3 regions of the Brevibacillus ginsengisoli genome follow, and region 2 is predicted to be linked to each of the others. Evidence: riboswitches for the same ligand, from Rfam matches in the RefSeq annotation. Region 2 holds a riboswitch; each other region holds the start of a gene.
What was found. A riboswitch is a leader RNA that binds a small molecule or an ion and turns the genes downstream of it on or off. The one in region 2 is predicted to bind thiamine pyrophosphate.
Positions count from the first base shown of each region.

Region 1 (11,007 bases), on a different contig from region 2:
AAAGTTTGAAAAAAAGTATACTGAACAAGGAAATATTGTCTCCTTTCTTGGTGGAAAGGAGCTTTTTCTTTTGCAATCGGGGCTACTTACCTGATCATCCACTGAATAAACCGTCCAATCTGTTTGGCGAAGGGAAGCGCAACCAGAGAGCACACTAAGTTAAAAATAGTTTGCGAATGGGCAATCTGCATCGAAGGATCCGAGGTAATCCAAGCCGAAATCGAAGCAAGCTGTGTTAAAAAAGGCAAGAAAACAAGAGCACCGGCAAGATTGAACAGCGTGTGCAGCCAAGCAACCTGACGCGAGGCTGAATTGGTCCCAATACTGGCAATAATGGCAGTAAAGCAGGTTCCAACATTGGATCCAAGTACGATGGCAAGCGCGGTCTCCATCGTGAAAATCTGGTGAGTAATTAAACTCATGGTAATGGCGGTAGTGGCTGAACTGCTATGAATCAGTGCCGTGAAAATGATGCCGGTGACAAGCCCAATCCAGATGGAATGAGAACTCTCCAGAAACAGGGTACGAAAGGTCTCGGAATGTTCTAACGGCTTGGCCATTACTTGCATGGTATCAATCCCAAGGAATACGAGTCCAAAGCCACCAAGAATTAGGCCGATACTCCGCTGAATTCTGTTAGGCATTAACCACAAGGCCACTCCAATTAGAAGAATGGGTACGGCGAAATCCTCCAACCTCAGGGCGATTAATTCGGTGGTTACGGTTGTACCTACGTTGGTACCCAGGATAATCCCGACGGTTTGGGCAAAACCAATAATGCCCGCCTGAGTCAGCGAGATCGTGAGCACTGTAACCGCACTTGAACTTTGCAAGGCAAATGTAGAAAATAGACCAGAGAAGAAACTATGAACAGGTGTCCGAGTAAATCGGAGCAGAACAGATTCCATCTGCTTGCCCGCTAGACTGTGAAATCCTGCGCGCATCGCATACATACCAAACAGGAAGAAACTTAGTCCCAAGCTAAAAGGGATAACGATTTCTGTTACCACCTTCACCGATACGATTCCCCTCTCTATAGCAGATAGTATACGGTATGCCAAGAATTAGACAAGCATGACAAGGAGGCTTTTATCAATATGGCCAAAGTAATATTGGAACGCAACCGCAAAAAGCGACTTGAAGCAGGACACCCATGGGTATTTCAATCCGAAGTGAAAGAGATTGTAGGAGAAGTGAATCCTGGTGATATTGTTGAGGTAGCCAATCATCAGGGGCATTTCCTGGCGAAAGGATATATCAATCCAAGTTCTCAGATGATTGTACGGATTCTGAGCTACAATCCGATGGAAGAGATCGATTTGGCGTTTTTCATCAAGCGTTTTCAAGAGGCGAAAGAACACCGTAACCGATTCGTTTCCAATCCACGCGCTTGTCGCGTCATTTATGGAGAAGCTGACTTCTTGCCTGGGCTGATCGTGGATCGTTATGAAGATGTGCTCGTGGTACAAATTTTGTCGCTAGGTATGGAAATGCGACGCGATCTGATCAAGCAAGCGTTGTTGGAAGTCTTTGAGCCACAAGGCATCTATTTGCGCAATGATGTGCCTGTCCGTGAACTGGAAGGCCTCGAACAGACAAAGGAAGTTCTATACGGAGAGTGTCCAAGAGAGATCACGATTGAAGAGAATGGGATCAAGTACATCGTGGATATCGTGGAAGGGCAGAAAACGGGCTTTTTCTACGATCAACGGGAGAATCGCGCCGCAGTTGCCCCTCTCATGACCGGATGGGGTGAGACGCATGGAATTCGACTGCAGACAATCGGCCAAGATGGCGAACCTCTTTATGACAAGCAAGGGAAGGCGCGTGCAGGCGTTGAAGCATTGCGTGATGAACAAGGCGAAGTAGTGAAGAAACCTGTGGACAAACGCGGGAAAATCATGAAAAACCCGTATTGGAACGGAGCAGAGGTGCTCGAATGCTTCACTCACACGGGGTCGTTTACGATGAATGCCTGCAAACATGGCGCCAAGAAAGTAACGGCGCTCGATATATCGGAACATGCCATTGAAACAGCCAAGCGCAATGTGACGCTGAACGGAATGTTACATCGTGTGGAGTTTGTGGTAGCTAATGCGTTTGATTATCTGCGAGAAAACGTGGAAGCGGGCAATCTCTGGGATGTTGTCATTCTTGACCCGCCTGCCTTTGCCAAATCGCGTGGAGCGGTCAAAGGAGCGGTGAGAGGCTACAAAGACATTAACCTGCACGGACTGAAGCTGGTTCGCAACGGAGGCTATTTGGTTACCGCGTCTTGCTCGTACCACATGTCGCCTGAGTTGTTCCTCGATACGATTCAGGAAGCGGCTTACGATGCGAAGAAAATTCTGCGCCTGGTCGAATGGCGTGGCGCTGGGAAGGATCACCCGCAAATCTCCGGGGCGGATGAGGGGCACTACCTGAAGTTTGCGATTTTTGAAGTGCGCGATCGGAAATAGTAATTACTATTAATTAAGTAGAAATGGCGTGTTGCCAGATCGCAACACGTCAAAAAAAGCGCCGATCCCTTAGGATTCGGCGCTTTTCGCTGTTCTAGGCTAGGAATCATCCTTGAGGAAACTGTTTGTCAAGGATAATATTTCGGATAATTTCTAGTGCTTTTTTCATGCCAAGCTCTTGTCCGAGCAGGACCTGGCCTTCCGCTGGGCTACTGCTGCTTGTTTTTGTTATCTTTTCCAATTCGGAACGGACGAGATGCTCCGCCAAATGCAGCTGGATTCTGCCTAACAAGCGTTCACTCTGTTTATTCCGCTCCTCGAATTTTTGCCAAGCGAGGCTTTCCTCCACATATTTGTCAATATCGTCCTCTAAGAAATGAGAATCGGTACAAATGATGTTCTTGTATTCTTCTGTTTGAGAAGGAATGACGCGGATCGAATGTTCCAGATGGGACAAAAGGAATTTATTGACGACCCAATTATTTCGTGTGTACTCGTTGAGTAAAAGCGAATATTCTCCAAGAAAATTTCCTGTCTCTTTTTCGTAGCCGTGCAAAAGCGTATAGCTTAGACAGTTGGTGCAGTAGAGCAAATATTCTCTCATGGTAAATCCCTCCGCGTTGAAGAAAAGTTCCATGAACGGGAAGCGCACTTAGATTGTATCCATATTTTATGTTTGGAGTGGAAGCAAGGTGATTCCTTTTGTACTTGTCATGACGCTGTCCCTTTAGTATGCTGTTCAATGAACTATGAGCCAACATTGGGCAGTATGCATACAATGTTAGGAATTTCAGAACAGAGTGGATTCGCTTTTTGTGGGGAAAGAAGGGAGCATTACATCATGGGGAGTAAAATTAGACTAGGTATTATTTACGGAGGCAAATCATCGGAGCATGAGGTATCTCTGCGCACAGCACAGTCGATTATGAAGGCTGTCGACCCGAACAAATATGAGATTACGCCTGTTTACGTACAATTGGACGGCCAGTGGATCAAGGGAGATCAAGTGGCCGATCGTATAGAGAGTGTTGAAAATTTAAGATTGACCAGTTCCGATGCCAAAGCAAGTCTTCCGGCAACTGCGGCTTCCAGTGCGGCACCGGTGCTTGCGATTGGCAAAGAAATTGATGTCGTTTTTCCAGTTATCCACGGTCCGAATGGAGAAGATGGAACGATTCAAGGCTTGCTTGAGTTAGCGGATATTCCTTATGTAGGCACAGGGGTTATGGCTTCTGCGGTGGGTATGGACAAATGGATGATGAAAAATGTTTTTGCCCAGTACGGTCTGCCTCAAGTAAAGTTCGTAGGCGTCCTTCGTTCACAATTGGAGAAAGATCAAGCAGGTGTGATTAACCACATCGAGCAAGAAATCGGCTATCCATGTTTCGTGAAACCAGCGAATATGGGTTCCAGTGTGGGAATCTCGAAAGCGAAAGACCAGGCGAGCTTGATACAGGCATTGGAAGTGGCTGCAAAATTTGACCGCCGTATTGTCGTTGAAGCATTCGTCAAGGCGCGTGAGGTGGAAATTGGCGTATTAGGGAACGAAGAATTGATCACTTCAGTCGTTGGGGAAGTGATTGCGGCTAAAGAATTCTACGATTACGAAGCCAAGTATAAAGGAGCGGGAACTGAATTACAGATTCCGGCTAAGATCTCCCAAGAATTATCAGAGGAGATTGCAACCATGGCGAAGCGGGCTTTTCAAGCGATTGACGGTTCAGGTCTTTCCCGGGTGGATTTCTTCTACGATGATGAGCATCAACAGCTATACATCAATGAAGTCAATACAATGCCAGGCTTTACTCCTTTTAGCATGTACCCAATGTTGTTCCAGGAAGCTGGAATTTCCTATAGCGAATTAATCGACCGCTTGGTGCAACTGGCGATTGAACGAAATGAAGACAAGAAACGCAATGTGGTAGTTGCAGAAGGTATATAGTAAAGAATGGTAGAAGGGGGGCTGCATGAAGCAGTCCCTTTTGATTTTTCCTGAGCGGTTCAATTGGTAATATTTATCATCATTATGAGAAGGGTATTATCAAATTGTCTAGAATAAATAATCAATCGCCGATAAAAAAACAGCAAACATTCCAACATTCATGACAGAAAACGATGTAGCTTTGTGCGTAATTGTCCATGAAGTAGGTGAGTGTGTTAAATGATTGCGAATTCTTCACGTTTTTTGCAAGTCTACGACAAACTGCTGTTTTTCCTCAAATTTATCCGTTCACCTAGACAAATTGGAAGCATTACTCCAAGCTCATCCGCTTTATCCAGGATGATGTTAGAACCTATTCAGTGGGAAGACGGCAAGGTCATTGTGGAATTAGGTGCGGGAACAGGGGTATTTACGCGAGCTATTCAGCAGAGGAGAAGTAAGGAGAGTTGTTTCGTTCTTTTTGAAAAGGACGAGTACCTCCGTCAGCGGCTATGTGAACAACTCAACGATGTATCTTGTTTTCCAGACGCCAGCGAGCTATCTGAAGTATTAGCGTCAGAGGGTGTTCAAGAAGCAGATTATATTGTCTCCGGGTTACCCTTTGCTAACTTCTCTTTGGAACAGCGTGAGACCATTATGACGCAGGTTCATTCTTCGCTTAAACAAGACGGACTGTTCATCACGTTTCAATACTCCCTGCAAATGAAAGAAAGCCTTCAACGAAAATTTTCCAAAGTAAAGATCAAACTGGTCGTGGGCAACCTACCGCCAGCATTTGTCTACGTATGCCAAAAGTAAAAGCAAGAGCTGCCTCCATAAAGAAGCAGCTCTTTTTTTACGATCGTTCTTTCACACTTTCGAGGAGAGTCTCTAATTTCATTCCCCGTGAAGCCTTGAACAGAATGGCATATTCTTTGGTTAAGTATGGCTGAAGAGCGGATAAAGCCTCTTCTTTTGAAGTGAAATGAAACTTATTTCCCTTAAAAGCTTGATGCATGCTTTCTGTTAACGATCCGATTGTAATGACCTTCTCGAACTGGTTGCGATAACGATTCAGATAGTCGCCAACCTCCGCGTGCAGCTCTTCACTATTCTCACCCAATTCAAACATGTCGCCAAGAACAAGGATTTTTTGGTGAGAAGGAAGTATTTCTGCGAAGGTATCAATAGCTGCCACCATGGATGAAGGACTGGCATTGTACGCGTCATTAATCAGGATGGTCCCTCTGTCTGTCCTGCTCACCTCAAAACGCATGGCAGAGATCGCAACCGTTGCAAGGGCGGCTTGAATCTCCTCAGGAGACATGCCTAAACGGCTTGCAATGGCGATGGCAGGAAGGGAATTGGATACATTGTGTTTCCCGAACAAGGGAAGGGTTACCGCAAAGCTTATGTGATCAGGCAAATGGACAGTGAAGCGTGTTCCATGTTCGTCGGTAACGAAATGATCTGCCCAGACATCGGCTCTGCCTTCAACCGAGTAAAACCAGACTTCTCCGTCATACAGATGGCGGATTTTATGTAGGAATTCATTATCTCCATTAAGCAGCACCAGGCCGTCTTTGTCGGTATGAGGCAGCAGTTCCGCTTTGGCGAGGGCTATTTTCTCCCGCGTCCCAAAAAACTCAAGGTGAGCGTCACCAATCGTCGTAATCACGCTGTATTTGGGCTGTACGAGCGATGCCAATAGATCAATCTCACCTGGATGATTCATTCCCACTTCAAGTACCGCTGACTCGTGAGTTTCATCCAATTGAAGCAAAGAATAAGGGGCACCAAGGTGATTATTGAGGTTTTTGTAGGTTTTATAAACGGAATGCTTGGCGCTTAGCACATGGGCGATTATATCTTTGGTAGAGGTTTTTCCGTTGCTCCCGGTTACGGCTACAATGGGTATGTTGAACTGACGTCGGTAAGCGGCAGACAGTTTTTGAAAAGCTCTCAGCGTGTCATTTACGAGGATGACCCCCGTTTGGGATGGGAGCTCTGTTGGGAGTTTGGACTGATTGCTAACAAGTACGGCTGCGGCTCCTTGCTCAATTGCTTGCATGATGAAGTCATGTCCGTCACGGTTGCTCACAATTGGCACAAAAAGCGACCCCGCTTCAAGCTGACGAGTGTCAAAGTGGGCGGAGGTGATGGTCGCAGAGGGGTCACCTTGGAGAAGGATTCCTTCCGACATTTTAGCAAGCTCGGCAAACGTAATAGGTTTCATGGGTGTTCATCCCTTCAGATTTTCCAATTAGATGGTTGTTCATGTTTTTGATTCGAGGTCATGCTACCACGCATTGAATACGGAAGCAAGACTCAATCTCCCTATAGCTAACCAGATGCTCACTTTATGATATGGTGAAGACTTTTTCGCTATGTTGCCTTCATGACTGACTCAGGCCAGAAATGAAATAAAATCAACGGATTTTCATTAGTTTCAAGAATAGGTTGACCAGACCTAAGCATATAGCCTATAATGTAATTTGACAGTCTGTGCTCGAACAGTTTGTCCCACTGTTTCACACGGAGGGAGGGAATTACAGATGGCAGAAATTCGCGTTCGTAAAAATGAATCTTTGGAAAGCGCACTTCGCCGCTTTAAGCGTGAAAGCGCAAAGTCCGGTGTTATGGCTGAACTCCGTAAACGCCGCCACTTTGAAAAGCCTAGCGTAGCTAAAAAGAAAAAATCCGAAGCTGCTCGCAAACGCAAGTTTTACTAGGTGGAGGGCTAATCATGAGTGTAATGGAGCGACTCAATCAAGATATGAAGCAAGCGATGAAGGATAAAGCAGTACTGAAACTCTCCGTTATTCGCATGGTGAAAGCCGCTATTCAAAACGAAGAGATTACCAAAGGGAAGGCATTGTCCGACGACGATGTGCTGACCATCTTGACCCGTGAGTTAAAACAACGCCGTGACTCCCTCCAAGAGTTTGAAAAAGCAGACCGTGATGATTTATCGAGCAAAACCCGTGAGGAAATCGAGATTCTTACTGCCTATTTACCAGAGCAGCTAAGCGTTGAGGAGATTCGTCAACTCGTACGTGAAGCAATCGCTCAGGTAGGAGCCACCTCTAAAAAAGAGATGGGCAAGGTAATGGGAGCTGTTATTCCCAAGGTAAAAGGTAAAGCAGACGGTACTACCGTTCAAACGATAGTAAATGAAGAATTATCCTAATAGATAATTTTGCGGAAAACCCCAATCCTTTCATGAGGATTGGGGTTTTTGGTATTAGTTTCGTTGGATGAGAGGATTGGTCGAACGCTGTATCACTCCAACGACAATCCATCCGATGGAAGCGCCGATAATCGTGCTAGTCAGGAATGAGGGCAAAAACGCAAGAGCGCCCACGGATTTGCCCATGAACAGTTGAGCAAAAGGAACAGATAAGAATGATCCAATAACTCCAGTACCGAAGACTTCGCCAATCCATGCTCCCCAAGTGCGCTTTATTCGTTGATATACTAGCCCGGCCAAGAGTGCGCCGATCATGCCGCCAGGGAACGCAAGTAGTGTACCCGCACCAAGAAGATTCCGCAGCAAGGCAATAGCGAACGCGACGGTTACCGCAGGAATAGGGCCAAGCATGACAGCTGCGATCACATTAATCGCGTGCTGAATTGGAAATGCTTTGGCGATTCCAGTGGGGATTGAGACAATGTTCGAGCTGATGGTTCCGATGGCAACGAGTACGGCCATTCTGGTCAAGCGTTGAGTTTTGTTCATGTTTTCACCTCATGATGTTTTTTTACATGCAAAAAAGCCGCCTTCCTAATCCGGAAAGCGGCAACGCAACGAAGCTAGATGAAAGATAAGGTGGCAGACGAATCGAGGGAACCGACTCGTGTATGGACGTCATTCATCGTTTGCTTCCCTACGCTGGCATGATCCAGATCAGGTAATAAGGGTCTGGAACTGTAGTCCCATCTCAGCCCATTGTGGGCACCCCTAGCGTAAACTCTACATGAAATTGTGCTTATTATACGCTGAGCTTGATTTTGCTGTAAATAGCCAATTTTGATCTTGCCAGATGATGAACGGGTATGTTACCGTTATTTTTGCAATCACAACAATTTACACGGGAGCTTGGGAGAACCAGGCTGAGAGGATAGCTAATCTGCTATCGACCGTCATACCTGAACTGGATAATGCCAGCGGAGGAACGATTCATACATACGTGCATGAGCACTCTTGTACACTTTTTGTTTTCGGTGTTTGAGGAGAAATGATGTACGCGCTGGACCGCCGATACTTTTGTCGTGCGGTCTTTTATTTGACAGTCCTCCGTCTGGCGGTGATCCGATTCTACAAACAGAGGAGGTTTTTTCATGTCAAATTATCAAGAATCCCTTTCCGCCATTACTACGCCTCGTCAGTATCCCAACAGTCGCAAGTTTTATGTATCCGGGAGCCGCCCAGATATTCAGGTGCCCATGCGCGAAATCGCCCTGCATCCTACTCGAAGTATAAACGGGGAGATGAAGGAAAATGCTCCGTTGCAGATCTATGACACAAGTGGAGTCTACACGGATGAGAGCGTAAATATGAATATTCACCATGGCTTGCAACCAAAGCGCCTCAATTGGGTGCTGGAACGACAAGATGTGGAAGAATATCAAGGCATTCATCGAAAGGTTTTGCGATCCAAAGCGGGCCGTACCGTCACGCAGCTATATTACGCTCGTCGTGGGGTTATCACGCCTGAAATGGAGTATATCGCGATCCGCGAGGGTGTGGAGCCAGATTTTGTGCGTCGGGAAGTAGCTGAAGGAAGAGCCATCATCCCCTTGAATATCAATCACCCTGAGAGTGAACCGATGATTATCGGGCGCAATTTCCACGTGAAAGTGAATGCCAATATCGGGAACTCTGCGGTTTCCTCAACGATTGAGGAAGAGGTGGAAAAAATGATTTGGGCAACTTACTGGGGAGCCGATACGATCATGGATCTCTCGACAGGCAAGCAGATTCACGAGACCAGAGAATGGATTATTCGCAACTCCCCGGTTCCGGTAGGCACGGTTCCGATCTATCAAGCGCTGGAAAAAGTAAACGGAATTGCCGAAAATCTAACTTGGGACGTATACCGTGAGACGTTGATTGAACAAGCGGAACAGGGAGTTGATTACTTCACCATTCATGCGGGTGTTCGTCTCCATCACATCCCGATGACAGCCAATCGGGTAACCGGTATCGTTTCTAGAGGAGGCTCGATCATGGCGGCATGGTGCCTCGCGCATCATCAGGAGAATTTCCTCTATTCGCATTTTGAGGAAATTTGTGAAATCATGAAAAAATACGATATCAGCTTCTCGCTTGGCGATGGCTTGCGACCAGGTTCAATCGCCGATGCGAACGATGAGGCTCAGTTCGCTGAGCTGGAGACGCTGGGGGAACTCACGAAGATCGCCTGGAAGCACGATGTACAAGTGATGATCGAAGGGCCTGGACATGTCCCTATGCATAAAATTAAGGAGAATGTGGATCGACAGATGGAGGTTTGTCAAGAGGCTCCATTCTATACCTTGGGCCCGTTGACTACAGATATTGCGCCGGGTTACGACCATATCACATCCGCTATTGGGGCTGCGATGATCGGATGGTTCGGAACCGCCATGCTGTGCTATGTGACACCGAAAGAACACTTGGGCTTACCGAATAAACAAGACGTTCGCGAGGGACTGATTGCGTATAAAATTGCAGCCCACGCAGCTGATTTGGCCAAAGGACATCCAAGTGCCCAAAGACGCGACGACGCTCTCTCCAAGGCTCGTTTTGAATTCCGGTGGTTGGATCAGTTCAACCTCTCTCTTGATCCCGCGAGAGCGATTGAATATCATGACGAGACACTTCCCGCAGAAGGGGCGAAAACGGCTCATTTCTGCTCAATGTGCGGACCGAAGTTCTGCAGTATGAGTATTACCCACGACATTCGTGAGCGCTTTGGCGCGGCTGCTCAAGCTGAAATTGTGGAAGGGTATCAACAAAAATCACAAGAATTTCGGGACAACGGCAGCAAGCTTTATCGTTAAGAATGGCAAACCCTCCGGCTCACTTAAGGTCGAGAGGGTTTTTTCTTTGAAACTTACTTGCGATTGTATCGTATTACCAGTTGGTGAAGGAAAGGAGGATAAGAGTGATAAGTCGTCTAATACGTACAAGTGCTTGGGCTCTAATCGTTTGTTTTGCAATAGGTCTGCTGCTTGTCCCCTTTCAGCAAGCTGTACAGGCGCAATCTTCCAAACATGTATTTGTGATTCCAGTGAAACAGGGGATTGAGCGAGGGTTGGAGAGCTTTTTGCAGCGAGCGTTATCAGAAGCGCATGCGCAAGGAGCAGATACCATCGTCCTGGATATAGACACCCCAGGTGGCGAGATAGGAGCGGCTGGCGAGATAGGGCGGATGGTTCGAGAGAATCCGGCTAAGGTGGTTGCCTATATTGACAATCAGGCGTTTTCCGCGGGAACGTACATCGCTCTCAATGCGAATCAAATTGTGATGACGCCTGGAAGCAGCATGGGTTCAGCGGCGCCAATTAACCTTCAAGGGAATACAGCAGGGGTCAAGGTCATCTCAGCCTGGTCAGAAATGATGGCTGGAGCGGCCAAGATGA
Region 1 is NZ_JBNJQR010000001.1:684,677-695,683, forward strand. It holds gene ACQCN2_RS03350 (Na/Pi cotransporter family protein) at 87-1,016, opposite strand; gene ACQCN2_RS03355 (class I SAM-dependent rRNA methyltransferase) at 1,098-2,459, shown strand; gene ACQCN2_RS03360 (hypothetical protein) at 2,566-3,063, opposite strand; gene ACQCN2_RS03365 (D-alanine--D-alanine ligase) at 3,301-4,401, shown strand; gene ACQCN2_RS03370 (class I SAM-dependent methyltransferase) at 4,621-5,199, shown strand; gene ACQCN2_RS03375 (UDP-N-acetylmuramoyl-tripeptide--D-alanyl-D-alanine ligase) at 5,237-6,616, opposite strand; gene rpsU (30S ribosomal protein S21) at 6,936-7,112, shown strand; gene ACQCN2_RS03385 (GatB/YqeY domain-containing protein) at 7,127-7,570, shown strand; gene thiW (energy coupling factor transporter S component ThiW) at 7,625-8,119, opposite strand; TPP riboswitch at 8,248-8,353, opposite strand; gene thiC (phosphomethylpyrimidine synthase ThiC) at 8,722-10,425, shown strand; gene ACQCN2_RS03400 (NfeD family protein) at 10,530-11,007, shown strand, end outside.
Region 1: another riboswitch for thiamine pyrophosphate. It lies ahead of thiW (energy coupling factor transporter S component ThiW); the one in region 2 lies ahead of ACQCN2_RS12325 (thiamine-binding protein).

Region 2 (11,007 bases):
TGTTCTCCTTTGAGTACAGGTAGTATCTATCGATTTTAGCATAAATGATTGTAGGATTTTAACACGATCACTGCATTGTGTCCTCCAAAACCGAAAGAATTGGATAATCCTATGTTCAATTGAGCTTCACGAGCTACATTAGGTACGTAGTCCAAATCACACTCGGGATCTCTCATCTCCTGATTAATTGTTGGGGGAATTATGTTGTGCTGAAGGGTTTTAACTAGAGCGATGGCTTCAACTGCACTAGCGGCTCCCAATAGATGACCAGTCATGGACTTATTTGCTGTAATCGGAATTCGATAAGCATTTTCTCCAAATAGTTTTTTTATCGCCAGAGTTTCCGATCTATCACCGATCTCTGTGCTTGTGGCGTGTGCGCTAATCACATCCACTTCATCTTGGCTAATGCCAGCTTCTTGAATCGCCAGCTTCATAGCCTGATAAGCGCCAAGCCCCTCTGGATGGGTCGCCACCATATGGTAAGCATCGGAACTGGCTCCGTAGCCAATTACTTCTGCATAAATTCGGGCATTTCTTCGCAAAGCATGAGTAAGCGACTCCAAAATCAGGATTCCTGCGCCTTCAGCCATAACAAATCCATCTCGACTTGCATCGAACGGACGGCTAGCTAGGGATGGTGCGTCGTTTCGGGTAGATAAAGCGGTAGCATTGCCAAAACTCGCTAAAGATATTTCCGTGACAGCAGCTTCTGCTCCTCCGACAAAGGCGGCATCCATGCCCCCAAACCGAATGGAACGAAATGCTTCTCCGATTGACGTATTACCAATGGAACAAGCGGTAACCGGGGACATGGTAGGACCTAATGCGCCAAATTTAATACTGATCATAGCTGCCGCCATATTCGAAATCATCATGGGTACCAAAGAGGGGCTTACTCGCTCAGGCCCACGCTCTCGAATAATTGCGTCCTGCTCTAATAAGGTTTGAATACCCCCGACACCAGAACCGACGTATACACCCAAACGTTCCCGATTCATATGCTCAAGTAAAAGCCCCGAATCTTTCAAAGCTTGCTCAGCAGCCACTACAGCGAATTGGCAAAAGCGATCCATACGCCGTGCTTCTTTACGGCCGAGAAGAGTATCCGCGTCAAAATCCCGAACGATACCAGCTATTTTGGACTTTTGTCTAGAAACGTCAAACGTATCAATCAGGGAAATTCCAGACTTTCCTTTTATTAATTGATTCCAAAAGCTTTCTACCGTGTTCCCAAGCGGCGAAACTACACCCATCCCTGTAATCACAACTCTTTCCATTCTGATACCCTCCTCTAACTAGCGATCATAAAACAATCTTGTCACTTTCGTTATCCTATTACAAGTTATAGGTTATCCTAGTATAATGAGTACCATGATAATGGGAATGAAAAGGTGAGAGATAACATGGATCGTGAAACAAGGCTTCAAGCACTATCAGTTTTTTTGAAAGCAAAACGAGCCAAGATTTCCCCCGAATCTATCGGAATTGCAACAGGCACCCGTAGAAGAACACCTGGCCTTCGAAGAGAAGAAGTTGCCCAACTGGCAGGGGTCAGCACCACTTGGTATACGTGGCTTGAACAGGGACGAGACATACGAATGTCTACCTCGGTATTGGATTGTATCGGAGCTGCGCTACAGTTGACTAGCGATGAACGTAAATATCTGTATGCTTTAGCATTGGAGTCTGGTTCAGGAACAGCCAATTTAAAGGAAGAACCGCTAGAAATAAGTCCGTCTTTAAAAAAGATTTTAGAAGAGTTGCGATATTGTCCTACCATCATTTCTGACAGACGATATTCTATTGTTGGTTGGAATGAGGCTGCATCTCACGTTTTTTTGGATTTTGGAAAAATCCCATTTGAGCAGCGCAATATGATTCGGTTGTTGTTTACTAGAAAAGAGCTTCAACGATTGGCGGTTAACTGGGATCATTTTATCAGAGGATTTCTTGCGATTTTTCGTGCTTATTACGGTCAATATGTAGAGGATGACTGGTATGATCGGTTCCTCGAGGAGATGAAGGGCATTCACCCGGATTTCGACCATCTTTGGCAACAAAGCGAGGTAAAATCCGCTCCGGAGGTCCTTATCGAATTTCGTCATGCGAAAGCAGGAAAGATGCTGTTTAATTTAACTTCTCTGCAGGTTCAAGGTGGTTCAGATTTGCGTTGCAGTATCTATACTCCTGATCCTGACTCCCAAACAGAAAGCAAGTTAAGAAAATTAATGGAGCATCAGTAGGGATCAAACGCTGAAGCGTCCAAATAAAAAAGACGGCACAAGGCCGTCTAGTAAAAAAATTAATCGATCACTTATTGTCTTACGGTACTCCCCAGCAAATCAAGCAGTTCCGTCTTCAGTTTCGTAAAAGCCGGATCAAGCGACATTCTGGGGTCGCGCGGTCTTGGCAAGTTGACTTGAACTTCGCCGATCACTTCACCTGGACGAGCGGAGAGGACATAGATTCGATCGGATAAGAGAATCGCTTCGTCGATATCATGGGTCACCAGTAGGACGGAGTGCTGATAGGTTTGCCAAATTTGCAGCAACCATGCTTGCATCTCCATACGAGTCAAGGCGTCCAGCTTGCCGAACGGCTCATCCAACAGCAGCAATTCTTTTTGTCCGAGATAGGTGCGAAGAAACGAAGCTCGTTGCTTCATGCCACCTGATAGCATATCCGGGTAACTGTCAGCGAACTTCTCCAAGCCGAAAATCGGCAGAAGCTCCAAAGCTTGCTTGCGGGCTTGGCTTTTACGAATACCACTGACCTCCAAAGGGACGATCACATTATCGAGGATGGTGCGCCAGGGGAACAACACATCCTTTTGCGGCATGTAGCCGACGAGTCCCTTGCGTCCGATGATCGACTGTCCTTCCAACAGAATGTCACCTTCGTCGGGAACCGATAACCCGGCGGCAAGATCGAGGAGGGTGCTTTTACCACTGCCGCTTGGTCCGATCAGGCTGACGAACTCGCCTTTGCCCACGACCAGCGAGACGTCGCGCAATGCCGTAACGGCTTCACGCTTGCTGGCGGCGAATGTTTTGGTTATACGGTTCACGCGAAGGATTTCCATTGATTCACCAACTATCTATTGTTTTTCCGGCAAGAAATCGTTTGTGAAGGCTTTACTTGGTTCAATCATTTTCGGGATCAGCTTGCGATCGTACATCCATTTGGCGTAACGGTCCCACACTTCTTCTTTTTGTACGCCCCATTGCGGCGCATCGTCTTGATACTTCGTGCTTAACCACGCCTGGCTTTGTTTTACAAGTTCAGGGTTCAGCTCCGGTGCGTTTTTGAGCAAGATAGTAGCCGCTTCACTCGGATTGCTGATCGCTTCTTGGTATCCTTTTGCTGTAGCGACCATGAATTTTTTCACCAGGTCTTTTTGTTCGTTGACGTGTTGCTCATTGGTTACGATGACTGGTGTGTAGTAGTCCAATGCAGGGTCGAGGTCTTTCACCATTTGGAGGTTCAGATCCATTTTGTTGATTTTTGCCTGAATGCCGTCCCAGCCGTAGTAAATCCATTCGACGTCAGCATCGCGGCCAATGGATTTGAAGAAATCGGTAGCCCCGAGCGTAACCATTTGAACCTTGGACGGGTCGCCTCCCGCTTTGGTCATCACAGCTTTAATCACGGCTTCTTCAGATGGCGATCCCCATCCGCCGTAACGCTTGCCTTCGAAATCTTTCGGGGACAAAATGTTCTTGTCCTTCGGTGAAGCGAAAGCGGAGGTGTTGTGCTGGATCACCGCTGCTATGGAAACAAGCGGAATATTGGTTGCGCGTGCTTGGGTAACCGCTTCCTGATAGCTCACGGCAAAATCAACTTTACCCGCTGCCGCCAATTGGTCAGCTTGAGTGCCTTGACCTGGTTGTTCAATCTCTACATCCAGTCCTTGTGCCTGATAGTAGCCTTTGTCTTTGGCCACATAAAGGCCGGAGTGGTTGGTGTTCGGGAACCAGTCGAGCATTACGGTTACTTTTTGCAGTTGACCAGTCGCTGGTTGAGCCGCTTTATCTGTTTGTGGAGCGGGAGCAGCTGATTGTCCGCAGCCTGCGGCGAGAATGCTGAGTCCTACTGTAACACTTGCGAATAGATACCGAAGACGGTTTTGTTTTGTATGATTTCGATTCATGATAAGTCTCCTTTATTCTTTACGGGATGGATACCAAGGCATGGTGACCCGCGCGATCAGTTCAATGAGAACGAACATGGCCAAGCTGAGAAAAACAATGACGAAAATCGTAGCGAACACTCGGTCCGTCTGAAACGATTGGGAGGAGCGGGTCATCAGGATGCCTAAGCCTTTGCTTGCGCCTAGCCATTCCCCGATCACCGCCCCCATGACGCTGTAGGTACCGGCAATTCGCAATCCTGAGAAGAAGAAGGGCATTGCGGCAGGGAGTTTAACCATCCGAAAAATCTGCCATCTACCCGCCCCCATGGAGGACATCAGGCGGATCATGTCTGAATCGACCAGGCGAAAACCGTCCGATAGATTCACGGTAATCGGGAAGAAGCAGACCAATGCGACGACGATTACTTTTGGCGTGATCCCAAAGCCAAACCAAATAAAAAACAAGGGCGCAATCGCCACGATGGGAATCGTTTGGGTAATCACGAGAAGCGGGTAAACCGCTTTTCGCAGATAATCCGACCAATCCATCAGGACGGCAATCAAGGTTCCCGCCAGTATAGCGATGACAAAACCGAGCAGGGTCTCGTATATTGTCTGGACACTATGCATCCAGATCAGCTCTCTTGCTTCCCACAGAGATTGCAAGATTTGGGTGGGGCTTGGCAAAATCCATACTTCGATCTTGCTTACTTTTACCCCGATCTCCCAGATCAGCAGGACGAGCATGAGCAAGCCGATGGGGAGCACGCTGGTTAGCGTCTGTGATTTACCGGTATTTTTGAAGCTTTTCATCCATGGAAACCCCTTCTGGGCGGTAATGAATTTTCATGTGAGTCATAACCTCGCTGGCTCCCGCTTGGATACAAGCTTCCTGAGCGCGCTTCACGATCTCGATCAGTTCGTCCAGTTCACCCTCCATAACGGTTTCCATTGCGCCTACCTCGTATTTGACTCCTGATTGCTGTACGACTTCAATTGCCTTGTCCACCACTGGGTAAGTATTACCATCTGCGACCTTTGGCAACACCTGAAATCCTAAATTGACGATGGGCATCAATAAAGCCTCCTTCCTCTACGATTTTTCCTTTTATGCCTTGGAAAAGCGAAAAAGCCACCCAAGTGGGCAGCCTAGAAAACAGCATGGATACAATCTTGTTCGTTTGCATTCGCGCTAGTTCCCTACGCTGGCATTACCCAGATCAGGTTAAAGGGTCGGCACCAATTCGGGTACCCTCTCAGCCAAGCTAACCTAGCTCCCCAAAACAAAAAACTCCATATGCAATTACGTGTCTCATTATAGACATTCTTTATTGGTGTGTAAATCCTTTTTACTTTTCCAGCTGCTTTTCCAAGCTGACGCATACCTTCTCTTCATGAAACCCGAAGCGTTCATATAATCTTCTTGCGGCGGTATTCTCCACACGGACAGACAGTTCAATGTGGGAGACATTCCTTTTGTCACGCAACCAGGTGATCACATGAGCGAGCAATTGGCTTCCGTATCGCTTATTCCGTTCTGCCTCCAACACGCGAATGAAGCAGATTTCTGCCGCGCTCAACGCTTCCATGATCTCTACATAAGTGTACCCGACCATCCGATTCTGCTCATAAATGAGAAACAACAGATGCGTGTCGCTGATCCGATTGACGATATCCGACGCGCTAAAATAAGCGTCTAACGGATGTAGGCTATTAAACGATTCAAGATCGCCTGTCGTATAGGGACGGATGGTTACGCTTGGATTGGACGGTACAGACGGAAGGGGCGTACCCGAATTCAGTTCAAGCGAGAGAGATGCTTCAGCGTTATATACGACAAATCCAAGGCCGCCGAAGAATGCCAAACCGTTCTGATTCTTCTCATCTAAAGAAATCCGAATTTTCTCGTATGAATGAGGGATAAGCAGTAACAGTTGGTCCCACAGTTCGGAGACGACTCGTTGCCAGTCAGATGCACGTACATAAGGTCCCAATATTCGGATTAAGCCTTGTTCGGGGAAGGGATAGTAGCCAAGCGCTCCGATAAGCTGATCTTCTGCTGAAGTTTCAGCTGATAGAGCAAGGACAAACACCTCTTCGAAAGGCAGACCGGCTAGTACCTTCTTGATACTTTCCATGTCTGAGGGAAGCCAGGGGTTATTGTGCTCGCGATGTTGATTCATGAACGCAATAAACTGCGAGACTTCTGGTAATTGTTGAATTGTTGCCAGCTGGTAAGCAATCATTCCGGGTCCCCTTCTCGAGATAAGTTGAACGAATCGCCCAAATCATGTACCTCAGGCGGGCATTTGTCATATGCTACACAAATTACGGATACCTATGTCTATGCAGGCGACAAGTACAATAGAACGTAACTTCAAGCTCAGGTGATGCTAAATGAATATACTTGGAGTAATGGCCAGTCGTGTAATCCATCCTGATCGATTCGACCCATATGATGAAGTGGCCAGGGAAGCAGGATTTGATCGAGTGCTTGTCTATCGCCCAGAGGATGTCAATCTGACCACTGGCAAAATAAGCGGCTTCGTAAGAGAACAGGGAAGCTGGAACAAAAGGATCATGAACGCCCCGCCCATCACGTTTGACATCGGCTATTACCATGATCCGAAGGTGGTCGGCAAGGTACGACAGATTAAGAATACGCCATCGATTGCTTTTCTCAATTACGGACTCGGCAACAAATGGATGATTCATCAAAAATTATTTCCATTTGAAACCGTACGTCCCCACCTTATTCCAACCGAAGTGGTGGTGGACGGCAAGCAGGTAATGGACTGGATGGAGCGTTATGGAGCCGTCATCTTGAAGCCTATCAACGGAAAAGAAGGCAAGGGAATTGTACGGCTCAGCAAAACAGGAGAAAACGGTTCGGGCGGTCCTTATCTGTTGGAGGAACAAATGAACAAAAAGCCACTCGCAGATGAGCAGGGGGCCATTCATCAGATTGAGCGGATTCTCCAAAGCGGGAGATACATCGTGCAAAAGTGGATTCCCATCGTGAACCGGGAAGGACTTGTCTATGATGTGCGTTCACTGGTCCAGAAAAATCAGAAGGGCCGTTGGGAGATTACAGGGTTGGCCGCGCGTCAGGGGGCAGCAGGAAAAATTACCTCGAATCTGATGGACGGTGGAACAGCTTTTGAACTGCTCCCTTATTTGAAACACCACTTTGGTAAGAAGAAAAGCCGCAAACTTTATCAAAAGATCAAAGAACTTTCGCTTAGAATTCCCGGCTGCCTGGAAGAAGCCTACGCCAGGCGACAAGCAGATCTGGGACTTGATCTGGCCATTGATCCAGAAGGAGAGATTTACTTGATTGAGGTGAACGTAAAGCCGGGGAAACTTCCATTTCGGCAGGTATTCGGCATCCACACCAAACAGGACAGTATTCGTCAGCCGATCTACTACGCGGCTTCTCTCCTGGGGATAAAAGCCTAGTCAATACCGGTATAATCAACTAAAGCAAGTCCCTTCCCGAGTGAATATAGTATGGCAAAACCATCTGGATCACTTGGGGAGGGGGTTCAACAATGAGGAAGCCGGTTATTGATAGGCAGGTAGTAACTGTAGCAACCATGACATACGATACAATTCTGGCGCGAGACGGTAAGTGTGTTCTGCCCAAGGGATACCAGATCGTTGCTGGACTTGGCAAGAGTGAAGATCCGCGACTAGGGATTATCGCTCAATCGGACACCCAAATTGTCGTCTGTTTTCGGGGAACGGGGAATTGGTTTGATATCTACAAGGATTTGACGCTCAATCAGATTCCGTACCCATTTGTGAAACAAGCGGGAAAGACTCATCAGGGTTTTACCGAGATGTATGAAGGAACGATTCGCTCCCAGCTGTTCAATATCCTCAGCGGGTTGTCCCACAAGAAACAACTGATTCTCTGCGGTCATAGTATGGGTGGCGCCATTGCAACTTTGGCGGCGCTTGACCTTGCCTGCAATTCAAAATTTAAACATCCTCATGTGTATACATTCGGTTCTCCGCGAGTCGGCAATTCCGCCTTTGTCCATTTATTTAATAAGACCATTCCATTCTCTTATCGCATTGCCAATCGCTATGATGTCGTTCCGCATTTTCCTCTGAGGAGGACCTTCCAATTACACTATCGGCATGTTCACTCATTGGTCAGGATCTCGTTTCGACAGGGCGGAATCGTGCCCAATCATGAAATGGCGAACTATTATAAGCAGGTATGTCGGATGTTTGAAAAGGGACGAGGATTTTCCTCTTAGACGAGCGAATATTCTCATTAATATCGCCAAGAGGAATGATAGAATGACGAAACTTGATAATCTTATGTATCAATCCTTGTTTGAGAAGAATCCGGATGCCATATACGCAGTTGATGGTAATGGAGTGATCACTATGGCGAACGATTCCTGCGAGCGGATAATCGGCTATCCCAAGGAAGAACTGATCGGACACAACTTCCTGGAGTTTCTTCCTCCGCATGAGGTAAAGGATGATCTGGAAAGATTCCAAAAAGTGCTGAAGGGTGCTCAGAGTGAAGCCGAGCTGAGTATTGTGCATCGTACCGGGCAGATCATTTATATTCACGTCATGAGTTTACCGATCTATGAACAAGAAAATAAGATTATCGGTGCGATCGGGATAGCCAAAGACATTACCAGAAGCAAACAATTGGAGAACGAATTGCAAACCGCCAGAGAGAGTCATCTCCAAACGGCCAAGATGCTGCAAGGAAAAGAAGCGAAGCTGAAACTGATTGCAGACAATACGTCGGATATCATTTTTTTAATGGATGAAAAGGGAGATGTCACGTTTATTTCTTCCTCGTTTACGAGAATTCTCGGCTATTCGATGGATGAATTTCTTCACGATCATTGCCTGTACGGCAAGCTTGCCCAAGAGACGATTCATCCGGATGATATTGACCAAGTGAAAATGAAACACGAATGGGGTATGAGAACCAAAGAATTCTTTCACGTCGATTATCGAGTGAGACATAAGGAAGGGCATTGGGTTCATATTGAAACGCATGTCAGACCGATTCTGGACGAAGACAATCTGGTTGGCTTAGTCATGATCGCCAGGGACATTACGGAGAGAAAACGCAATGAGGAGCTGCTCAGGATTTCGGACAAGCTTTCTGTTCTAGGCGAGCTTGCCGCCGGAATCGCGCATGAGATCAGGAATCCGCTTACCTCTATAAAAGGGTTTATTCAGTTGTTTCAGTCCTCCAACCTGGAGAAGCACGAATACTACCCGATTATCCTTGACGAGCTGGATCGCATCAATTTCATTGTGAGTGAACTGTTGATTCTAGCGAAACCTCAACTATCCAATTATAGAATCAAAAACTTGAATGAAATTCTGTCTAACACGGTTACCTTGCTGAGTCCACAAGCTCTATTGCAAGGTGTAGACATCATCACAGAGTTTGACGAAGAGGCCCATGTGATTTGTGAAGAGAATCATCTCAAGCAGGTGTTTATTAATCTGATAAAAAATAGCATGGAAGCGATCGAACAAGAAGGACACATCACGATTCGAACCCGGAAGCTTGCGGGTGGCCTGATTCAAATTGAATGTGTCGATAGCGGATGCGGGATTCCCCAAGAGCTGGTGCCTAAATTGGGAGAGCCATTCTATACGACCAAAGCCAAAGGAACAGGATTGGGCTTAATGGTCAGTCTGAAGATTATCAAGGATCATCATGGCAATCTGCACATTGAGAGTTCCCAAAATCAAGGAACTTCTGTTACGATCACATTACCGATGGTGGAGACTGATTCGAAGCCAGGAATCTAAATCAGGAGGCAACAAAAAATGGAATATAAACGTCTAACCAGTATATCCGACCCTTTATTTAAACAGATGCACGAACTGATGCAGACCATCTTTCCGCCTGAAGAAGTACTCGCCTTCGACTTGTGGGAAGGGCCTCTTGAAGATGAAGGAATCCGTATTTTTGTGGCTGTACATAACGGAGAAGTAGTAGGGGCAACCGAATACCGTTACTATGAAGACTTACACGTGGCTATGACCGATTTCACGATTATTGGCCGTGACAAAATGGGTATCGGAGCATTTCTGGCACGTAAACGGCAGGAAGATCTGTTTGCCTTGGTGCAATCAAAGGGAACTCCGTTAATCGGGATGTTTGCCGAAATCTACAATCCTACTCTCGTGGAAGACTACTCATTTGGCGGTGTAGCCTCCATGAATCCCTTTGTTCGCAGGGAAGTGCTCTCTCATTTAGGGTACCGTAAAATTCAGTTCTCCTATGTCCATCCATCATGGAATAATGACGGAGAAGCGGTTACCGGGCTTGATTTGTGCTTCCTAGCCTATCAGGAAGGTATGGAGACGATTTCTGCTAGACTGGTAAAACAATTCCTGACCACCTATTACGCGGTGCTTCCGAACAAACCTCAAGAATGGCTGAAGATGGTCGAAGGGCTTGATCAACAAGACCATTTGGCACTGTTGCCCATCTAGTCCTTTGATAAAATAGAAAAAATTGAACGAACAGTTCTTCTATTACTCCAAGGATTATGCTATAGTTTACACAAAATTTAGAATCTTTAATTATACTAATAGTTAAATAGATCAGCATTAGCAGGAGTGATAGGGGTGTACGAAGCGTTAATCATTAACGTATTAGTTTTATTATTACCTGTCTTTTTATCGCAACTGTTACTTTTTAAATATCACGAAAAAAACGGAAAGAAATTTCAGTGGATGCTCGGCTTGGTTGCCGGGCTTACTTCCATTCTATGCATGACCTTCCCAATCGCTTCCGAAATGACTTCAATTGATCGAATTATTTGGGATTTGCGTTTGATTCCGTATTTGCTGGCGTTGATTTATGG
Region 2 is NZ_JBNJQR010000005.1:190,568-201,574, forward strand. It holds gene fabF (beta-ketoacyl-ACP synthase II) at 36-1,280, opposite strand; gene ACQCN2_RS12305 (helix-turn-helix transcriptional regulator) at 1,407-2,246, shown strand; gene ACQCN2_RS12310 (ABC transporter ATP-binding protein) at 2,318-3,085, opposite strand; gene ACQCN2_RS12315 (ABC transporter substrate-binding protein) at 3,101-4,153, opposite strand; gene ACQCN2_RS12320 (ABC transporter permease) at 4,166-4,948, opposite strand; gene ACQCN2_RS12325 (thiamine-binding protein) at 4,923-5,210, opposite strand; TPP riboswitch at 5,314-5,426, opposite strand; gene ACQCN2_RS12330 (GNAT family N-acetyltransferase) at 5,485-6,381, opposite strand; gene ACQCN2_RS12335 (YheC/YheD family endospore coat-associated protein) at 6,533-7,594, shown strand; gene ACQCN2_RS12340 (lipase family protein) at 7,687-8,403, shown strand; gene ACQCN2_RS12345 (PAS domain-containing sensor histidine kinase) at 8,447-9,943, shown strand; gene ACQCN2_RS12350 (GNAT family N-acetyltransferase) at 9,962-10,633, shown strand; gene ACQCN2_RS12355 (PAS domain S-box protein) at 10,769-11,007, shown strand, end outside.

Region 3 (11,007 bases), on a different contig from region 2:
CGGCTGCGGTTTGGTAATGTCAAAGTCCGTTTGAATGCACGCTTCCAATGAAAATGGAATTTTTGCTACTTCCGGCTTCAAGCAACTCATGCTCTCTCCTACAGAAGAAAGCAACCCCGCACCATATATCTGCGGATTCTTTACATCACCGATCAGTCCGTACTCCACCGTCCACCAGTACAATCGTGAAAGCTCAGTGGCTTCCGAAATTTCTGTTACCGCCTTGACCTTTTCTTCCAGATCTCGTTCCGCTGCTTCCATCTGTTCGATAGTCGCTTCGGGATCTTCCTTTACTATGGACAAATAGCGAATCGCTTCGTACAATTCATAATCTTCACGGGTTGAAAGTGCCCGGGAACCGATATCGCCAAAAATCTTTAGGTATCTGCGATATTTCTCATCTGAAATAATTGGCGAATGTCCAGCCGCTTCGTGAATAATGTCAGGAGCCGGTGTATAGGCAATGTGATCATACTGACGAATATCACAGGCAATCGGTAGGATTCCGTGTGCCTGAAAATCAAAAAAGGCAACAGCCGGTATGAACCCGTCAATCGTAACGGCTCCCCATCCGATTTGGGACAGGGATTCATTCATCTCCTGAATATCAGGTATGCGCTCAATACTGATCCCTGAAGTACGCAATCCTTCCAAGTACGTTTCATGTGCCCTTTTGCCGAGGAAGCTGCTGTTTTGACGCATTACATAACGCCAGACCGCTTGATCGATAGGTGTATAACGAGCATAATCCTGCTCAACCACAAATTGCTTCAGATGAGCTGGGACTCGTACGGGAGTGAAGCTAGATTCTACACGACTCATGAAAAAATGCCTCCTTGGTATTTTTGCCTATCGTGGTAATGTAAGCGTTTTCTTGATACATTCATCATATCATGAACTCTCTGAAAAAAGTGATAAGAAAAGACGACACACTCCAAGATAGGCTCTTTCGCACTTAGACGCTCACACGCTTAATCGCTGTAAAGCGTATTAGTATAAAAGAACGAAAAAAGAGCCGTCTGCTCGGCTCCTATTTCGTGAGTATTATGTTATATCAAACTAGATTAAAAATCCATGTTTTTTTGCTTCAAACAACAATTCTTCTTGGAATTTGGGGTGAGCGATTTTGATTAATTCCTTCGTCCGTTCCCGAATGCTCTTACCTCGCAGTGACGCCACTCCATATTCTGTTACGACGTGGTCCACGTCATTCTTGGAGGTTGTAACAACAGAGCCCATCGATAATTGGGGACGAATGCGAGAGATGGTATCTTTCCTGGTTGTAGAATGCATACAGATAAAGCCTTTACCCTCTGAAGCAAATCTCGCTCCTCTCGCAAAATCTGCTTGCCCACCGCTGGAGCTGTAGTAGAGACCCCCAATGGTTTCGGATGCGCACTGTCCGAAAAAGTCAATCTCGGTTGTCGCGTTAATCGAAACAATGCGTTTTTCCTTGGCAATTTCACGCGGATCGTTGACCAGATCAACAGTGAGGAACTCAACCCCCGTGTTCTGGTGGATAAAATCATATAAACGTTTCGTGCCCAACGCAAAAGTACAAACAATTTTGCCACGATAGGTTGACTTCTTCAATCCTGTAACCACACCCGCTTCGACCAGATCCACAACCCCATCGGTTAAAAGCTCCGTATGAATACCAATATCCTGATGATTGTTGAGACGAGAAAGAATGGCATTCGGAATCGCTCCAATTCCTACCTGAAGCGTTCGGCCGTTATCGATTCGCTCAGCTACAAAATCGGCAATTTTGTAATCGAGCTCACTGATTTCTGGTGCTCTGGCTTCGTGCAGTGGATAATCCACTTCAACGTATCCGGCTACTTGACTGATGTGAATTTGGTTATTACCAAACGTGCGGGGCATTTGAGGATTGACTTCCAGAATGAATGGGACTTGCCCAATAAATGTTGCGATATAATCGGATTGAGTACCTAATGAGAAATATCCGTGCTGATCCATTGGGGAAGCGACTGCCATGACCAGCGAGGCTTTGGTTGTTTCACGGAGAAGCCTCGGCATTTCGTGAAAATGATTGGGGACGAGATCGCAATTCCCTTCCCAGTAAGCTTTGCGAGTCGCTCCGCTCAGGAAGTATGCCACATGTCTCAGGTTTCCTTGGTAAGCGCCTTGAATATACGGTCGTTCTTTTAACGCGTGCATTTGGTGAATTCGCACGTTCCGAAACCTGGCGGCGTTCGCTTCCAAAGTGTCCAAAAGAACTCGTGGTTCACCATTTGCTAAAGGAATCAACACATCGTCGTCGTTCTGAATGAATTCCAATAATTCTTCAGCGGTTCGTTTTTTATTGGCGATTTGTGTTATCACAATTAAGGTCATCCCTTCTTCATCACGAGTGCTTCTCCATCTACGACAAGTGTGTCTGACTGATTCACAATGGTCGTACGGAGTCGAATTTGCCGCTTGGCATCTATTTTCTCTATTACTTCAACTATTACCTTGACGGTGTCGCCAATTTTCACTGGAGCAAGAAATCGACTACTCTGACTTAAATATATGGTATTCGGTCCAGGCAATTTCATCCCTAGCACAGTGGAAATGAAACTGGCGGTCAACATGCCATGAGCAATGCGTTCACCAAAGATGGTTTTCTTGGCGTATTCGGCATCCACGTGCATCGGATTAAAGTCTCCCGTGATCCCTGCAAACTGATAAATGTCGATTTCGGCAATGGTCTTGGAGAATGTCGCTTGATCGCCCAGCTTTATATCCTCATAGGTAAGTTCCTGGATCATTCTGTTTCCCTCCATTATCAATGTAATAAAAGTAACAACTCCTATTACCCTACCATATTCAGAATCGACAGTATTCATCTAAATTTCCATATTTTCTACAATTTAGTGAAAAAAAGAAAAAAGGCGGTCTATTCCCGCCTACGATTGAGCTGTTGCTCTAACATGATGTCCATCAACAACAAATCCTGCAGCGTATCTCGCGGTTGTGTCGTCAGAAGCGCAGCGACAGCCGACATGGCTGCTTTTACCGTATGATACGAATAAAAGGCGTCACGCTCCTCATCGGTCATCGCCGAAAGATCGGATACATCCTGCTTCGGATTGGGAAATTCCGTCTCTAAACCAGCCCGGTCCAGTACGATTAAGGCCTGTTTGATGGAGATAAGCGCTGCACTGTCGCTCATTCCCAGCTCTTGACGCAGCTGATCCCACACCTGAAAAGCGGTTCTCTCCACGCGGTCTCCATTTTCTAAAGAAACAATTCCTTTTTTGCGCCCTTCCTGAAGAAGCCAATCAACAAAAATATCCGGACGAGGTGGAAAGGCAAAGACTTGCACTTTTAATTCCAGCTCGGTTGGAAAGTCCTTAGCGAAACGGGCATGATGAAGGGACATCTCGTATTTGCGCGAAGGGTGCCCTGGAACCGTTACAAATACGGTATCTCCTCGAATCGCGGCAACGTGGAGCTTCGTTCTCGCCGGGACTCTGGCCTGGGGAGCTTTTTCACGACGAATATTTCCTGGGATGAGCTCAAAGCCAAACAAGTGATATTCGATGGGAAGTTCAATCCACGGGATGGGGTCTCTATTTAGAATCTCATAAAGTCCTGTAAAAGTAATCCACTCACCGGGTTTTGACTCGTATCGAACCAACACAGCATGTCGTTCCTCCTCGGGAGGTACATCCTGTTCCCACTCAGATGGACCAGTTGACAACCGTTTATGTTCGACCAACAGGCATTCCTTTAGTTCCAGGCGTTCCAGAAGCTCCCTTCGGTTCACCTGTTCATAGCCAATGCGATAGGTGCGGTTTTTCATCTGACCACCTCCATTCATTCTTCCTATCTAAAGTGTTAGCTTTCTGTTCAAATTCAACCCAAGCCAAGAAAAATCGCATGTCCCTGTACACTTTATTCTAAAATACGCCGATTGCCAAGCCTTTACTTTATGATATGAAGGACAATGAAAAGACGCTCACGAGTGAGCGCCCAAGTTTATTGTTGTCCATTACATTATGGAGTCAGGTTATGCATGACTTGATCGACTGGAACATCTGTTTTGATTAATCCCACTTGTTTCATCCACTCGGCAGCTTGTTGCCAGGAATTCGGGTCTTGTGTGCCAAATGGTTTTCCGCCTGCGTCCATCAGTGGAAGCAGAATGTCTAGACTCTTGTTTTCAATCGTTTTATCAAGCGGGAATTCTTTGGCTTGTTTGTTCAACAGTAAATCGATTGACTGCTCTTTGTGCTTCGCTACGTACTCTTGACCTTTTTGGGCTGCGCGCAGAAACGCTTGAAGAGCTTGCTGTTTTTGGGACAGCGTCTGATCGCTTGTAGCAAGCACAAGCTCAGAAAAATTGGGCACGCCATATTTATGTGGAGCAAAAGCGGTTACTGCTACCCCATTTTTCTCAAGAATCAGCTGCTCATGATTGATGAACCCACCGATCACAGCATCCACTTTTTTGGCTGTCAACGAAGGAATGATATCATAGCCAATATCCACAAATTTAATCTGACTATCGTCTCCGCCGTCCGCTTTGACCATTTGCTTCACAATTTCTTCATCCAACGGAACGGATGGATAACCGACTGTCTTGCCTGCCAGATCTTTAGGAGAATGAATACCGCTGTCCTTACGTACCATCAGCACATTAAGCGGACTGTACACGAGACCGGCAATTGAGACAACCGGAACACCTTCGGAACGGGCCTGGATCATTTGGGACTGATAACTGATCGCGGCGTCTACTTGCCCAGCCGCAGCCATTTTCAAAGGATCGTTGGCATCTGAAGGCATCTGAAGATTCACTTTTACATGCTCCTGTTTAAAATATCCTTGTTCCTCCGCTGCGTATAAGAAGGAATGAACAGCATTGGGATACCAGTCCAGGGCAATGGTAAGTTCCTGATCCTTTTGGTTTGCCGCTGATTGATCTTGTGTTCCAGGTTGTGACGCGCTGTGATTGGCGCAAGCCGACAAAGCAACTGCCAGCGTAAGAGCGAGCAAAAAGTATCCGATGCGTGAAGCTGTTTTTTTCATAGTACTACTCCTTTTCTCATTTAGATGATCGATTGGTTTTACCCGTCCATCTGCGTTCCAGACCAGTGGCGAGTAAAAATAACAGAATCCCCATCGCAGATAGGATCAGAATGGAGGCAAACAAGGCGGATGCTTGAAAGTTTCCGGAAGCTCTTCTGCCGAAGTACCCCAAACCCTCGCTCGCTCCTAACCATTCTCCGATCGTGGCTCCCGCAACACTGTATGTAGCCGCTACCTTCACCCCGCTAAAAAAATGTGGCAAACAGGCTGGCACTTGCAGCTTCCAAAAAATTTGAGCGCGCGTGGCCCCCATCGTGCGAAGTAGATCAACCATTTCTTTGGGAGAGGAGCCCAAACCGTCATAGGTGCTCACCACAATCGGAAAAAACGTAAATAACGTGGCAATCGCAATTTTGCCAGTCAAGCTATAGCCAAACCACATAATAAAAATGGGAGAGAGCGCAATCATCGGAATCGTTTGCGAGATGACAATGTGCGGATAAATGATTCGCTCCCATATCGGACTTAGCCTCATCAGTACGGCCAGCAATACGCCAAGCGCGATGGAGCTTACAAGACCGAGCAGCACTTCTTCCAAGGTGGCGAGGAAGTGTTCGCCGAATAGCAACGAGCGTAACTCCCATAAAGAAACGATCACTTCTGAAGGTTTGGGCAAAATAAACGGAGGGACATTTCCGACACGGCACACGACTTCCCATAACAAAATCATTCCGACGACGGAACAGAAGGAATAGATGAACGTCGTACCTTTTTTGGATGAGCTCATGTGGCAACTCCTCCCCGGTGACTGCTCTCGTCCGTTCGACTTTGAAGCTCTCGCCAGATTCTTTCCCGAAGCAACAGCGTGCTGGCTTCGTGACGTGAAGAACCGCGTACACAACGTTCAGTTGGAACTGGTATCTCTGTAACCGTTCGAATCGGTTTTTCCTTGATCACCAGAACCCGATCAGACAAGAGAATGGCCTCTTCCAGATCATGGGTGATCATGACCACGGTACTGCCGATTTGGCTCCATAAACGAAGCAACCACTCCTGCATCTCCATTCGCGTGATTCCGTCAAGCGCGCTAAACGGTTCATCCAATAGCAACAAGTCAGCGCCAGTCAATGTTGTACGCAACAGGGAGACACGCTGTCGCATCCCTCCAGAGAGCTGCCGAGGGTACGCATCGGCATATTCAATCAAGCCGAATAAGGGAAGCTGCTCTAGGACCTGTTCCCTCGCCGCTTTTGAAGGAATTCCTTGAATCTCCAGCGGAAGAGCAGCATTCTCCACCACCGTCCGCCACGGCATCAATAAGTCCTGCTGCGGCATATAGGCCACCTTGCCCAAGCGGTCGCAGGTGACTTTACCATTTAACAGGATCTGGCCTGTTTGGGGTTGAAGCAATCCGTTGGCAAGCTGAAACAAAGTGCTTTTCCCAACTCCACTCGGCCCCACCAGGCTGACGAATTCCCCTTTCTTCACATCAAGAGATAAATTCTCAACAATCGGGGTTTGATCATACCCAAAGTTCACTCGCTCAAAAGTAAGCTTATCTGCCAAGCTTCTTCACCTCTTTTTCTGCCGGATGAGAAAAGACTTCGTCCCTTTTCGCTCAGTGGAAGTTCGCAAGGAAGAAATAAAGTCCGCTCTTTCACTACGAAAGGGAGTCGCCAAACGCTTCGCGCCCCTAAAGGGGTTGAGTGGCGACTCTTATCCCTTTCTCCGTTCTTTCGCTAGGCTTCACTTCCAAGGAGGCTGCAAGCGGACGAAGTCTTTTCTTGAGTGGGCTTACGCGAATGGAAGGAAAGATTAATTACTTTCCCACTGTAAAGCCATTAAACTTTCCAATATGTAAACAAAAAAACCATCCGACGGCGGATGGTTGTCTGCACGAATATCTCAATCAGTTTCATCATAAATGAAACCGAAATAATAGCTTCGTCTGATACCTCTCCCTCCGCTGGCATAACCCAGATCAGGTTCTACGGTAAGTAACACACTCGTTACACTCTCAGTCGACGATGCTCGACCCCCGTTTGGTACTTGTATGCAATTTGGCTATTCCCACACTACCACGTGGCAGGAATGCTGTAAATATAAATATGTCAGAAACCCACTACATATACTTTATTTAACGGCAAGATCAAAAGCATTCAAGCATTCGTTCAGCCATTCATGCATTTTTCGTTGATCTTGGGTCTTTGGTAAACGCGTCAGCACTTCATTGGTCAGCTTTTTCAAGAAAAACACTTCCGAAAATGTGAACTCGATCTTCATTTCTTTAGGTGGAGATTCTTGTTCCTGCAAATAGGAAACCCCTCCGAGTAGAGATTGGGCGATTGATTCTGTCACCTGATCCATCTCTTGTTGTTGCTTCAAATCATCATAAAATCCGTCAAACATCCGGCATAAAATGAGAAATGCCTGTGTTCCTAAACGGACGATAACCGTGGGATTGTTCATGTCAGACAAAAGCGCTCCTCCGTTCTATCTTGCCAATTCCATTGTTTTACCAAAAGGTAGTTTACACTGTTCATTGAAATGAGACAACCCTCTAGATTTAACTGGTAATATCAAGTAAACTAATACATATATTAACAAGTTGTTTACGTGATTTTCTATCGAAAGGGTGTTCCCAGTGATTCTTTATTTTCTCTTATTCGTAATGTTCCTGTCTTCCTTCATTATGATGGTCATCGGTGTGCTCCCTCGTCCTCACAAAAACATGAAACCACAGCTTAGCCTGACCGCATGCGGACTTGCTCTTCTCATGTTTTCCGTGGTGCTTTATGTAGTGAAGCCGTCCATTTTTTAAAATGGAACGATGAACAGAAAGCCTTAGAATGTCCACTTTCTACGGAGAGTGGTCTTTTTTATCTGAAAATGAGTCTTGACAATCGGGACTCTTGTCAGTAATCTAGCCAAAATTACAAGGAACTGTTCTGTTTCTTCATTGAACCAGAACAGCTGAGAGGAGATCATGATATGCTGCGAGTTGCACCCGTCACATTAATTGGCAAGGATGTTCGACTTGAACCACTCACGCTTGAACATTGGGATGGTTTGTGGAATGCGGCACAGGATGAACGGATTTGGACGTACATGACTTCAAACATCCGGACAAAGGAAGATATGCTCAGGTTTATCCAGACCGCACTTGACAATCAGGCCAAAGGAACGGAATTACCCTTCACCATCATTGATCAACGGAATAATCAAGTCATAGGCAGCACCCGATTTCTTAATATTTCGCCAAAGGATAGCGGATTGGAGATTGGCTTTACCTGGTTGACGCCTTCCGTATGGAAAACAGCCGCCAATACGGAATGTAAATACCTTTTACTCAAGCATTGCTTCGAAACCTTGGGATGTATTCGGGTGCAGCTTAAAACCGATCTGCGTAACCGCAATTCTCAACGAGCGATCATTCGAATTGGCGGAGTGCAGGAAGGCATTCTTCGCAATCACATGATTATCCAGGACGGCTATGTGCGAGACACTGTATTTTTTAGCATTGTACAATCAGAATGGGCTGGTGTGAAAGAGAAGTTAATCCATATTCTTGGGCAAAATACACGTATCTAACACATTTCTTGCCAAAATTCCTGAAGAAGGACTAGAACAAGCTGTTCTCATCGTGTAGAGTAGAAAGGAGTGAAAAAGGCTTTAGAAGAGTGAATTAGTTGAGGTGACTTATTCGTTATGCATACCAATTTACGTTCTTTTCTTGAGCAGCTGCGCAAGGAAGGACAATTAATCCAGATAGATGCTCTAGTCGATCCTCATTTAGAATTGGCGGAAATCCATCGTCGTGTCATTGAGGAACAAGGCCCTGCCCTTTTGTTCACCAATGTAAAAGGAAAGCCCTTTCCTGTCGTCACCAACTTGTTTGGTACAGTGGATCGCGTCAATATGGCATTTGGACCGAAACCGGAACGGATCGTCCGAGAGCTGGTCGGGGCAATGGATCGCCTTCTGCCACCAAAGCTCTCTTCCTTATGGGAGTTGCGAGACCCTCTGATGAGCGTGATGAAAACCGGGACTCGCAATATCTCATCTTCGCATGCACCGGTTACCCAAGTTTCAACAAGGGATGTCGATTTGACCCAGCTTCCCGCATTGACCAGTTGGCATGAGGATGGCGGACCGTTCGTGACGTTGCCGCTTGTCTATACCGAACATCCAGAAACCAAGGAACATAATCTCGGAATGTACCGGATTCAAATTTACGATAAAAATACCACTGGTATGCACTGGCAAATTCACAAGGGCGGCGGTTTCCACCACTTTGAAGCGGAGAAACGCAACCAAGCGCTGCCGGTTACCCTGACGATTGGCGGCCCGCCTGCCATGATCGTATCTGCCATAGCTCCATTGCCGGAGATGGTACCGGAATTGATCTTTGCTTCTCTTTTAATGGGGGATAAACTCAACATGGTGGAAGTGCCAAACCACGCTCACCGAATTGTAGCGGAAGCCGAGTTTGTGTTTGGCGGCGTTGTTCCCCCACATGTTCGACGTCCAGAAGGGCCGTTCGGCGACCATTTTGGGTACTACTCCTGGGTTCATGATTTCCCTGTTTTTCAAGTGAATCAAATGTGGAGACGCAAAGACGCAATCTACCCTGCTACCGTAGTGGGCAAACCGCGTCAAGAGGACTACTTCATCGGCGATTATTTGCAAAGTCTCTTGTCTCCGCTCTTCCCTGTAGTGATGCCAGGTGTAAAATCACTTTGGACTTATGGAGAAACCGGATTCCACGCTCTCGCAGGCGCCATCGTCCGCGAAAGCTACTATAAAGAAGCGATGGCCCACGCCTTCCGCATTCTGGGCGAAGGTCAATTGACTCTGACCAAGTTCCTCATGGTCTCCGATGTTCCTTGCGACTTGTCCAACTTCAAGCAGTTCCTGGAGATTATCCTGGCCAGATTCCAGCCTGAGCGAGATCTGTTAATCGTTAACGACACATCGAACGACACGCTGGATTATACTGGTCGCAAGTTCAATCACGGAAGCAAAGGGGTCATGTTGGGGATTGGCGAGCCTGTTCGCGAATTGCCACATCGCTACCAGGGTGAAGGAATTCCTGGAATCACCCAAATCGAATCCTTCTGTCCGGGCTGTCTGGTGATCTCTGGCCCAAGCTTTGAGCAAGATCCTGAAATCGCCAACCGCCTCGTCGATTATGCGAATCAACACCTTCAGGAGTGGCCAATGATTTGTCTGGTCGATGACGCTACTATCGCCGAGAGAGAGAGCAGCTTCTTATGGACGGTCTACACCCGCTTCGATCCAGCACACGACCTGTACGCCAAAGCATCCATTCTGCGCAACAAGATTCGATACGAAGGGCCACTCGTGTTCGATTCCCGCATGAAGCCGTTCTACCCGGGTGAGGTCCTTACCCACCCTGACATCGATCAATTGGTTACCAGTCGTTGGAAGGAATATTTCCCCAATATGTAAAAAGACAGCACTCAGCAGGTTCATTTGCTGGGTGCTTTTCTTATGTTCACATTGAGTTTGTTACTTGATCACACCTAAAATAGACTGAAAATTCAGTACTCATTTCGACCTATGCCAAATATACTTTAGCAAATTCGACAGAAAGACAACTTCTCTCCCCACTTACGTTTCTGTCAAAAAGATTCAAAGGAGGGATCAAGAATGAAGCTTCAATCAGAAGAAGGCGGTATTGTTACACTGACACGAGAAGGTCTGGATCAAATCAAGGACAGTCCACTTTTTAACGAAGGCTTGAGGCCAACCACGAAGCAAGAGCATCACTGGACTTCGTATAACTTTGCCAGTCTGTGGATCGGGATGGCGATCTGTCTTCCCACCTACTCGATGGCAGCAGGTTTGGTATCGCTTGGAATGAACTGGTGGCAGGCGATTTTCACGATCATATTGGGAAATTGTATCGTCCTTATCCCGATTTTATTGAATTCCCATGCAGGAACC
Region 3 is NZ_JBNJQR010000006.1:290,859-301,865, reverse strand. It holds gene ACQCN2_RS14770 (aromatic amino acid hydroxylase) at 1-822, opposite strand, end outside; gene ACQCN2_RS14765 (acetyl-CoA hydrolase/transferase family protein) at 1,060-2,346, opposite strand; gene ACQCN2_RS14760 (MaoC family dehydratase) at 2,355-2,774, opposite strand; gene ACQCN2_RS14755 (hypothetical protein) at 2,903-3,811, opposite strand; gene ACQCN2_RS14750 (ABC transporter substrate-binding protein) at 4,006-5,037, opposite strand; gene ACQCN2_RS14745 (ABC transporter permease) at 5,054-5,767, opposite strand; gene ACQCN2_RS14740 (ABC transporter ATP-binding protein) at 5,821-6,603, opposite strand; TPP riboswitch at 6,979-7,089, opposite strand; gene ACQCN2_RS14735 (hypothetical protein) at 7,171-7,515, opposite strand; gene ACQCN2_RS14730 (hypothetical protein) at 7,682-7,858, shown strand; gene ACQCN2_RS14725 (GNAT family N-acetyltransferase) at 8,029-8,628, shown strand; gene ACQCN2_RS14720 (UbiD family decarboxylase) at 8,746-10,509, shown strand; gene ACQCN2_RS14715 (NCS1 family nucleobase:cation symporter-1) at 10,711-11,007, shown strand, end outside.
Region 3: another riboswitch for thiamine pyrophosphate. It lies ahead of ACQCN2_RS14740 (ABC transporter ATP-binding protein); the one in region 2 lies ahead of ACQCN2_RS12325 (thiamine-binding protein).